One region of the Halobacillus sp. Marseille-Q1614 genome, then DNA from elsewhere that is predicted to be linked to it. Evidence: riboswitches for the same ligand, from Rfam matches in the RefSeq annotation. Region 1 holds a riboswitch; each other region holds the start of a gene.
What was found. A riboswitch is a leader RNA that binds a small molecule or an ion and turns the genes downstream of it on or off. The one in region 1 is predicted to bind thiamine pyrophosphate.
Positions count from the first base shown of each region.

Region 1 (3,279 bases):
TCACAGCATGAGCTTGTTCAAGTGTGCCAGGGCCATATAAGACAGTCGGGATGTCGGCCTCTGCTAACCATCCCCCATCTGTAACGGTAGGAGACATCGAATAGTCTACTGGTGTGTCGTGAACAAGTTGATGCGCACCAGCTAACTTTTGAACCCCTGAGTGACTGGGGTCCACGGAAAAGGCGGGGAATATTTCCCCTTGGTCTTCAATCATGGATTTCCCGCCCCACGAAAATTGAGGAGGGTAAACCTTTAACCAAGGATCAGCCTTTGCTGCATAATTGATATGTTCTTCGATGTCATTGATTACATCCTCATAATGTTCTTCAGGATAGTAATGCACCGTAATCCACAACTTGCAGCGATCTGCTATGAAAGCCGCATGCCTGCCGCCTTCAATGACAGCTGGATTGATCGTATTTGAGCCAGGGGGAAAGCCAGGACTCGATTTAGTTATGGCCCATTGCCGTTCCAGTTCTTGTAAGGCATTTATGATTTTCATCATTTTCTCTATCGCGCTGGCACCATGCAGACCGCCGCCAGCGTGTATCATGGAACGTCTGCAGGCATCATGGAAGGTTTGAGGACTCTCGATCGTTATCCAGCCGGTAATCACACCACCCTGACCTTGAATCTTACAATCACTTGTATCCACTACTAAAGCTAAGTCAGCACGATACCCTTTTTCACAGCAGGACTTCGTACCCGCTTCTCCAACCTCCTCACCGACCACTGATTGGAAATATAGATTTCCACTAGGTTCTATCCCAGCTTCATACAGCACTTTCATGGCAAACAGGACCCCCGCTATTCCGCCTTTCATATCAGCTACCCCACGCCCGAATACTTTATCTTCCGTTACTGTACATACAAATGGATCATAATCCCAACTTTCATTCTCCCCTATAGCTGCTACATCTAAATGGCCGTTAATGATAAGACTTGATTGATTCTCTTGCTGCCCCTTCCTCGTACCAACCACCACAGGGTCTCCTGGATACAGATCCCAGGAATCAATAGTAAAATCTAGTTCTTTCAGTTGATGGGCAACATATTTTTGAACTTTCTTTGAATTTCGAGCCGGCGGACTTGCTGTTGGATGGGCTACTAAATCTGTCAATAGCGTTAGAATTTCATGTTCCCTTTCTTCCACTTCATTCAGTAATTGGGATAACTTTATATCCATTTGATTACCTGCTCCTCTCCACAGCAAAAAAACTCGCCCCTATAGAAAAGGAGCGAGTTTTTATGTGAAAATAAAGATTATTCGAAATGAGACCACTCGCTTCACTTCCCTACGCTAGTATGACCTAGATCAGGTTATAAGGGTCAAAGCTTCGATGCTTCTCTCAGCCGATTCACGGCTCCCCTAGTGAAGTACACATATATTTTTGTTAATCATAATTAGAACACAATAACTTGGAAATAACAAGTGTACCTGGTACTCAATACTTTTTTTCTTTTTTCTCTGTGTACCTGGTACCCTTTACACCCACTACATATTTTCAAGCATTTTTTCAATCACGTGGCTGGAGTTTTTAGCGGCTTCTTCGACGAAGTTTTCCTGAATTTCTGAAGCTTCTTCTCCTGCGTCATCTGATGCCGAGCGGATCACGACGTAAGGAATTTGGTTTAAGTAAGCGGTCTGGCCTACAGCCGCGCCTTCCATTTCTACCACATAAGCGTCAAATGTGTCGTAGATCCATTCGGTTTTTTCTTCACTTGCGATAAACTGATCACCCGTAGCAATACGTCCTTCGAATACATCGACATAATCAGGCAGTCCTTTCGTGCCTTCTAATGCTAAATCGGCAAGCTCTTCATCTGCTTTAAAAAATCTTACATCCATATATGGAATCTGGCCTGGCTTATAGCCTTTTGCGGTTTCATCCATATCGTGGTGAACGGTTTCTGTGGAAACGACGATATCGCCCAGCCCTAGATCAGGATGAATGCCTCCGGCTACTCCAGAGTTAATTAATAAATCGGCTCCAAAGTCACTGATCAGCATTTGAGCTGCTACTGTCGCATTAACTTTTCCGATACCGGATTGAACGAGGACAATCGACTGTCCGTGGAGTTTCCCCTCGTAAAAGGTCAGCTCGCCTTTTTCTGTAGTTTCTTCAATATCCATAGCCTCTCGCAGAATATCAATTTCCACTTCCATTGGACCGATAATCCCGACGGTTTCAGTTTCTTCTTCTTTTGCCTTGGATTCTTTTGATTCTTCTGCAGAACTTTCTGAGGATTGCTGGCTGCATCCTGTAATGATGAAAGCTGTCAAAAGTAAGAATGCGATGTTTTTCATAAAGTTACGAACGTCCATTTGTTCCACTCCTCTGTTGTAATAAATAGTAAATAACGAACATTTTTATATATTTTATAAATAATGTACGTTTTTCATTTTACACAACTCAGTAATATATGCAACCATAGATTTTAAATTTGTTTTATACGAACGTTCCAATATCAAAAAACGCAAAAATCCCGGGCCTCTTATCAGAGAATCCCGGGATTTTAGTTTTGGGGCTGAGTGCTCCAAAAAATATGGACGAAGCCGGCAAGCAATGCAGCGTCCATCTCATGGTTGATGTCGATATGGATTTTATGAAACCATAGGCCCTTTATTATTGTTGTCCCTTTTTTATTGATCAGGCCTGTCTTTTTCCAAGTACTTTCTATAAGAAGCGGTGAATGGTCAGACAGGTGCACGAGCAGTTTATGCTTCTTTCCTGCCTGCATTTCAACTGAACCGATCGGCATGTCTTTTTGAAAAACTGTCCACTTTTTCTGCAGGTCCGTTTTTTGCTGAATCGTATATGTTTGTTTCGTTACTTCACTTACTACCTCAAGACTGACCTCCTGTTCATCATTTAAATCAGGAAGGGTTTGAAAAAATCGGTTCATCCAGCCAATAACGTACTTTCCTTTATGTATCGCAATCCCATCGGTGATGTGTCCCAGTTTGGCTGGAGAGTATGTTATTTTCATGACATCTCATGCCTCCATTACACAAAATCAGGTAGTTTTATCATAATCTATTTTTACTATAACAATCAACGCCATAATAAAAGCTCCATCTGCTAATTTGCAGATAGAGCTTCCCTCTATTTCTTTCTCTTATTAATGTATTGAATTGCCTGTTTTACGGTGCCGAGTGTGTGCATATCGGAAAGGTCTTTCCCAATTTGGACAGCTTTTCTGGCGAGTTCAGGGCGGATTCCTGTAAAAATCGGATGAATGCCAAGCAGCCTAATGATGTCATGAATGTTAAACAAA
Region 1 is NZ_CADDWH010000001.1:1,771,061-1,774,339, forward strand. Features, by position in the region: gene HUS26_RS08900 (acetylornithine deacetylase) at 1-1,186, opposite strand, end outside; TPP riboswitch at 1,276-1,381, opposite strand; gene HUS26_RS08905 (5'-methylthioadenosine/adenosylhomocysteine nucleosidase) at 1,496-2,326, opposite strand; gene HUS26_RS08910 (hypothetical protein) at 2,518-2,991, opposite strand; gene HUS26_RS08915 (PAS domain S-box protein) at 3,108-3,279, opposite strand, start outside.

Region 2 (3,279 bases), 150 kb from region 1:
CAGTGTTAAAAATGGTAAAAATGGAGTGATTTTTGTGGATATTCGTCACCTGGAATATTTTTCAGAAGTAGCGAAACACCTTAGCTTTACGAAAGCCGCTGCGACCTTGCATGTTTCACAGCCCTCCTTGAGTAAAGTTATAAAACAGCTAGAAGATGAATTAGGTGTCCCGTTATTCTATCGTTCCAAGCAGCTTGTATTAACAGATGCCGGCAAAGCTGTATTAGTGAATGCTAAAAGTGTATTAGATGCCTTTCATAACTTAAATTCGGAGCTGAAAGATGTCATTGATCTAAAAAAAGGAGAAATTAAAATTGGCATTCCACCTATTATTGGCGCCGCTTTTTTCTCTTCGGTAATCTCCCGCTATAAAGAAGAGCATCCAGAAGTTAAGCTTCTTTTGAATGAAGTAGGATCAAAAATGATTAAACAGGGGGTAGAAGACGGTTCATTAGACATCGGCTTAATCTGCAACCTGCCTCCTAAAAAGGAAGAAATGTTTGAAATAATCGAAGTGATCAATGATCCATTGAAACTGCTCATCCATAAAGACAATGAACTTGCTTTAAATGAACAAATTGATTTAATAGAGTTAGAAAACGAGCCTTTTATTTTATACCGTGAGGATTTTACCCTTCACGATAAAATCATTGAAGAATGCGCCCATAAAGGGTTTTATCCAAATGTCGTCTGCCACAGCTCACAGCGGGATTTCATCATTGAAATGGTAGCAGCTAAGCTTGGGGCTGCGCTGCTGCCTAGTAAAATAGCGAATGAAATTACCGACAAAAATTTGGCCGTTATTCCACTTATCCATTCAAAAGTGAGACTTGAGCTTGGGATGGTGTGGAAAAAGAATAAGTATCTTCCGTTTGCTGTGAGGGAGTTTATAGAAATGTCGAAAGAAATTCTAGTAAAAGAAGAAATCCCTTTAAAATAAGGGGAGTATTAAAGTCATTAACAGGGTGGGAATGCGGGACTCCTGCGGAAAATGGACTGGCAATACCCCGCAGTGAGGGGACTTGACGGTTCGTCCGCGAAAAAGCGTGTGAAATGACCGTGATCGTTAATAGAAGAAACCCCTAAGACTATGGCACGGGCTCATAGCTTTAGGGGTTAATTTATGCGTTTTGTGTGAGCAAGGAAGGCCTTTTATAAAATAAGAGTCCTATTACAATCGAGCTTAATATAAAGGCCGGCAGCATATAACCTCCGTTATAGACTAACGAATAGAGCCATACGGGCTGCTCAGGCGGCGCGAACTCTCCATAAAATACGATTCCTGCAATGAAATGGCCGAAAAAGCGGAACAGACTGCCGACAAAAGCACCGGTCACCATCCATGTTACCATCCGCTTCATATTTCTCGCTTTCGCTGCTTCCCACACCGGTTTTGCAAAAAGACCGGCTAGTCCGATTACACCAAAAGCAACGATATAGTCAAGAAACGCTTGCACGGCTGTTAATATATAGGCACCTGTTAATATCTGATAGAATCCAAGCAGCAGACCTGTCAGGACACCTCCCTTTAATCCCCAGCGAAAGGCCATGATAAAGACAGGAACCATCGCAAAAGAAACGGAACCTCCCTGGGCCCATAATTTAAAAGATAAAAACGGCAGAATGTCTAATAAAATGGCCAAAGCGGAAAATATTGCGATTTCTACTAAAAATAATACACCTTTATTTCTCATAAATCTATTTCCTCCCCTTTTTTGCACACAAAAAAAGCAATGCCAAAGGGAAGCTTCCTGATGGAGGAATCCCGTGCATCGCCATCAAAAAAGCCACCATCCCTACGCCAGTACTAACTGACAGGTTCGAAGGGTCTGAACATAACGTTCACTCTCAGCTCAAAAAAGGCTCCCCTTGTAGGCTTAGTATTCGTTTGCTTTTCTTGCTTATATTTCTATTATATATGAATCTACAAAACGTGACAAATCACATGTTAAGGAACTATCGTAACAGGTATCGTGGTAGACTGCAGGACGTTCTGGCTCACACTTCCAAGCAGAGCGCCTTTTACCCTGCCAACTCCACGGGTTCCCATAACGATCGCCTGAATACCTTCGTTTCTTGACTCTTCCAGAATTGCCTGATCCGGAAGGCCAATCCTTTTTCTTAAAGTATAGGTAACCCCGGAACCTTCCAGCAGCTCCTCCGCTTTTTCAAACGAACGTCTCGCTGCTTCATCCTGAAACGCCCGGATTTGGTGGTCCGCCGTAAATTTTCGGACGTTCCTCGTATTATAGTTAAACTGGACATTAAGAATTACAAGCTCAACATCCGTATTTTTTGCCATCTGAATGGCATGCTGTAAAGCTCGCAGGGACCCTGATGAACCGTCAAATGGTACTAACAATTTGGCTTTCATAATTAACCCCTCCCTTACTTCTATTATACTGGAAAAAATAAGCGGGAAGGGGTACTTTTTTACTGCGTGTTCGAGTACAGGACGAAAAACTCCAGACTCCGCTCGATAATTAAATCCTGATCTCCATCGAGCGTCGCCACGTGGTAGCTGTTTTCCAGATGGACGAGCTCTTTATGCTCTGACAATACAGTATCAAAAATCATCTCCGAATTATCCGGCGGTACCACGTGGTCTTCTTCGGAAACGAAAATGAGGATCGGACAATGGATCTCCGCCAGCTGATCATGTACTTTTCCCATAAGCTGTATGAGCTGTCCAATGGCGGCGACGGGTGTTTTTGAATAAGCAAGCTCTCTTACACCTGGCTTTTTAATGTCCGAGCCGATAGCTGCAATAAAGCGTTCGTCTGCATTTTCCGCTACATTTTCTAACGAGGGTATATCTATCGCGGGATTAATGAGAATGACACCTGCAATCTCTGTATGTGAGGCTGCGGCATAAAGGGCAAGCGTTCCTCCCATAGATAACCCGGCAACGAAGATCTTCTTACACCTTGCCGCGAGCCATTCATAAGCTTCATCTATCGAATTCATCCAGTCCAGATGCGTACTTTTCTCTAAATCCTCCGGGTCGGTGCCATGTCCTTTTAACCGCGGACAAGCTATAGTGTAACCTTCCTGCGCATAAGCATCAGCTAGAGGTTTCATACTTTGAGTCGTTCCGGTAAAGCCATGGGATACGAGGATGCCTACTTCATTGCCCTCCCGATAAATCGATTGAGCTTCATCTAAAACGGGATATTCCTTCATTTCTCCTCGCTCCCTTTCTTATGAGTACCGAGCAAATTGCTGAGCACGACTTTTTCGAGCAATCTCCATGGGAGCGTATTCTTTAAAAATACATTC
Region 2 is NZ_CADDWH010000001.1:1,624,334-1,627,612, forward strand. Features, by position in the region: gene HUS26_RS08165 (LysR family transcriptional regulator) at 35-940, shown strand; gene thiT (energy-coupled thiamine transporter ThiT) at 1,122-1,694, opposite strand; TPP riboswitch at 1,776-1,880, opposite strand; gene HUS26_RS08175 (universal stress protein) at 1,949-2,374, opposite strand; gene HUS26_RS08180 (carboxylesterase) at 2,434-3,183, opposite strand; gene HUS26_RS08185 (SDR family oxidoreductase) at 3,180-3,279, opposite strand, start outside.
Region 2: linked by a shared signal. The riboswitch ahead of thiT (energy-coupled thiamine transporter ThiT) and the one ahead of HUS26_RS08900 (acetylornithine deacetylase) in region 1 are both predicted to bind thiamine pyrophosphate.

Region 3 (3,279 bases), 1.7 Mb from region 1:
CGAGGTTCCGATCAATCGGTTATGTCTTCCTCTATGCACAGCCGCAATTACTATATTCAGAAAGAAGTAGCCCATGCCGGAGACGTGTTAAAAAGGAGAACAATGGCTACCTTTGAAGATGGGGAAGTTATTGTTTTCTTGGAAGCCGACAGCAACAGCTCCTATGTCGAAACAGCGAACCAGTTCCTTGATTTAGTGGAGCGGCGCTTGAATGAATTATTGGCGGGTCTTAGTATTTCCTGGGGAATATCGATGCATAAAGACGGAATTTATACTTTTCATAAAAGCTATAACGAAGCTGTCACCGCCTTTAATATCGGCCGCCAGCAGCACGAAATAGGGGAGCGGACGTTTTTTAGCGATACGAGGATGAATAGGCTGCTTATGGCCTTAAGCCATGAGAAAGAAATTGAGGAGATCGTAAAAAGCACGCTTCAGAAGCTGATTGAATATGATCAGAAGCGGCAGACGGACTTGATTCATACTTTTATTGTCTACAACAAATACAACAGCAATGTCAGCCAGACAGCACGCGCTTTAAACCTGCATAGGCAGTCCCTGCTGCACAGACTGCGGAATATAGAACAATTAACAGGGCTTTCTTTATTAAACGCTGACGATATGTTTTTATTAGAGCTGAGTGTCAGGCTGTGGATGCTGAAGAAAGTGGAGAACTAGAGATTCCTCGTGGTAAATACCACGCTGCGGCGTCTCGGTCGCCCGTTTTTTAAGCAGGAGTCTCGTAGTATTTTGCCGCCTTGGTAACTAAAGAGATCGCCCTTCCTTGCTGGAGGACGATCTTTTTCACGTCATGTCAGGCATTATAATCAGGGCATTATTCCCCAAAATTCTGGTCGGGAACAATGACTTTTTCTGCACCGCTTTCAGTAACGGTGGATCGCATTTTTATGATCCATTGATCTTGTTCCTGATCATACGTCATACTTTCAACAGACAGGGTGTTGCTTCGGTCTACCTCAGCAAGCGCGCTGGCAAGGACCTGAGACTCATCTAAGTCAGCCCCTTCCGGCTTTTTTGCTTTAACGACCTTTACTTCCCCGGCCTGGGCCTGCATAGGGTAGGATTCGGCCACAGGACCATCTACAGTCACTTCTACAGACTTGCCAAGCCACATGTCTTCTTCTACTCCTGTAATCCAAATAGGGCTGCCTCCATCGGGCTCAATGTTATCTACCACTAAGATGCTATTTTCATTTTGATCCATTACATATCCAGAGAACTGTTTTGATTCACTTCCTGTCTGGTCGTCTGAAGGTTCTTCTGCTCCTTCTTGACTCCCGCAGCCTACTGTAACTAAGAGCAATATCAGCATCCATTTCTTCATCACATGGCGCTCCTTTATTATTTAAAAATATTTCTTACAGAAAATGTTACACCTTAATCCATGACAAATCAAAGAACCTCTGATAAGATAATCACATCCAAGTGAATATTAGTTTTTGAACTACTAGGGGGGCCCAACTGGGCTGAGAGGAAAGAACAAGCTTTCCGACTCTTATGCACCTGATCTGGTTAATACCAGCGGAGGGAAGTAGTTGACGTAACTGTCTATTACTTATACATAAGCCAGGTCCTCCAGAGGATCTGGCTTTTTTATATGCCAAAACCCCTCTGGAGCTCTGACGCCGCAGGCCTTTCCTATAAAGAAGGGAGGATATCAATGAGCCGAACACGTTTATTGACAACGATGGCTGTATTCGTTGCTTTAGGTACTCTCAGCGCGCAGGTGATATGGTTTCCAGCCGGAATCGCGAAAGCTTATCCTGTACAGCATGCGATCAATGTCATGGCTGCGATCACACTTGGCCCCATACATGCTGTTACGATCGCTTTTACGATTGGTTTGCTGAGAAATCTGCTTGGACTTGGAACGCTGCTCGCTTTTCCTGGAGGCATGGCCGGTGCACTGCTTGCCGGCTTCTTTTACAAATGGATCAGGCGAAAAGGTGCGGCTCCCGTCGGTGAAGTGATTGGTTCTGGGTTGATCGGCGCTTTATTTGCCGTGCCTTTTGCACAGGTTTTAATGGGAAGTGCAGCCGGGGCTTTCGCCTTTGTTCCATCATTTCTAATCAGCAGTGTGAGCGGGTCACTGTTTGGGTGGTTTGTCGCATCACGTGTACTGAAATCAAGATTAATTCCACAGCTTTTACATTAAAAGGAGGAGAATTGTATGAGTTTTACAGAAGTCCTAAGAAGGGAAAACAATGATATATTTGAAGCGATCTTTCATCATCCTTTTGTCGAAGGTATTGGAAAGGGAGACGTACCTCATGATTCAATCGCCCATTACATTAAAGCGGATTATGAATACTTGAATGCTTTTATGCGAATCTATGGAATGGGAATTTCTAAATCGTCCAACCGAAAAGATATTGAATACTTTAATCAGCAAATTTCATTTACTTTAAACAGTGAAACCCATCCTCATCAGAATTTTTGTAATGTAATCGGTGTGGGATATGATGAATTGCACGGTTATCCGCTGCCGCCGACGGCTGACCATTACGTTAAGCATATGGAGCACCACGCAAGGCAGGGAAGCTTAGGGGAACTGATAGCAGCTGTTCTCCCATGCCCGTGGACCTACCTGGAGATCGGACAATATTTAATGGAAAAATACCAGCCCGCTCCGGACGCTGCGTTCTATCCATGGATTAAATTTTATGCAGATCTGGAATTTGAAACGTTGTCCAAAAACATGTGCCAGCGATTAGACGAACTGGCAGATAAAGCTTCAGAAGCTGAACAGGAGCGTATGAAGGAAGCGTTCCGTAAAAGCTGCCAGCTGGAGTGGAAATTCTGGCAAATGGCTCATATTTGTGAAGAATGGCCGAAAGGGGAAGGGGTGAATATCAGATGACTCAAGTATCGACAGCCTTAACGATTGCAGGCACCGATCCCAGCGGAGGAGCCGGGATACAGGCAGATCTAAAAACTTTTCAAGAACTTAAGAGCTATGGAATGAGTGTAGTTACATCGGTTGTGTCTCAGAACACAACGGGTGTAAAAGACGTGCATCATCTGCCCGCTGATTTTATAAAAAGCCAGCTTAACGCTGTTTCAAGCGACATGCCGATTCACGCGCTGAAAACAGGCATGATTGCAAATATTGAGATGATGAAAGTGGTTGCAGAATGGATTCCGCAGACAACAGCGCCATACGTCATGGATCCCGTGATGGTTGCGACAAGCGGAGATGCCCTGATCGAAGAAGAAGCAAGGAGCCTGCTGAGGGATCATTTGCTGCCGCTCACTTCA
Region 3 is NZ_CADDWH010000001.1:3,500,369-3,503,647, forward strand. Features, by position in the region: gene HUS26_RS17540 (PucR family transcriptional regulator) at 1-678, shown strand, start outside; gene HUS26_RS17545 (DUF3221 domain-containing protein) at 836-1,345, opposite strand; TPP riboswitch at 1,461-1,568, shown strand; gene thiW (energy coupling factor transporter S component ThiW) at 1,682-2,176, shown strand; gene tenA (thiaminase II) at 2,192-2,881, shown strand; gene thiD (bifunctional hydroxymethylpyrimidine kinase/phosphomethylpyrimidine kinase) at 2,878-3,279, shown strand, end outside.
Region 3: linked by a shared signal. The riboswitch ahead of thiW (energy coupling factor transporter S component ThiW) and the one ahead of HUS26_RS08900 (acetylornithine deacetylase) in region 1 are both predicted to bind thiamine pyrophosphate.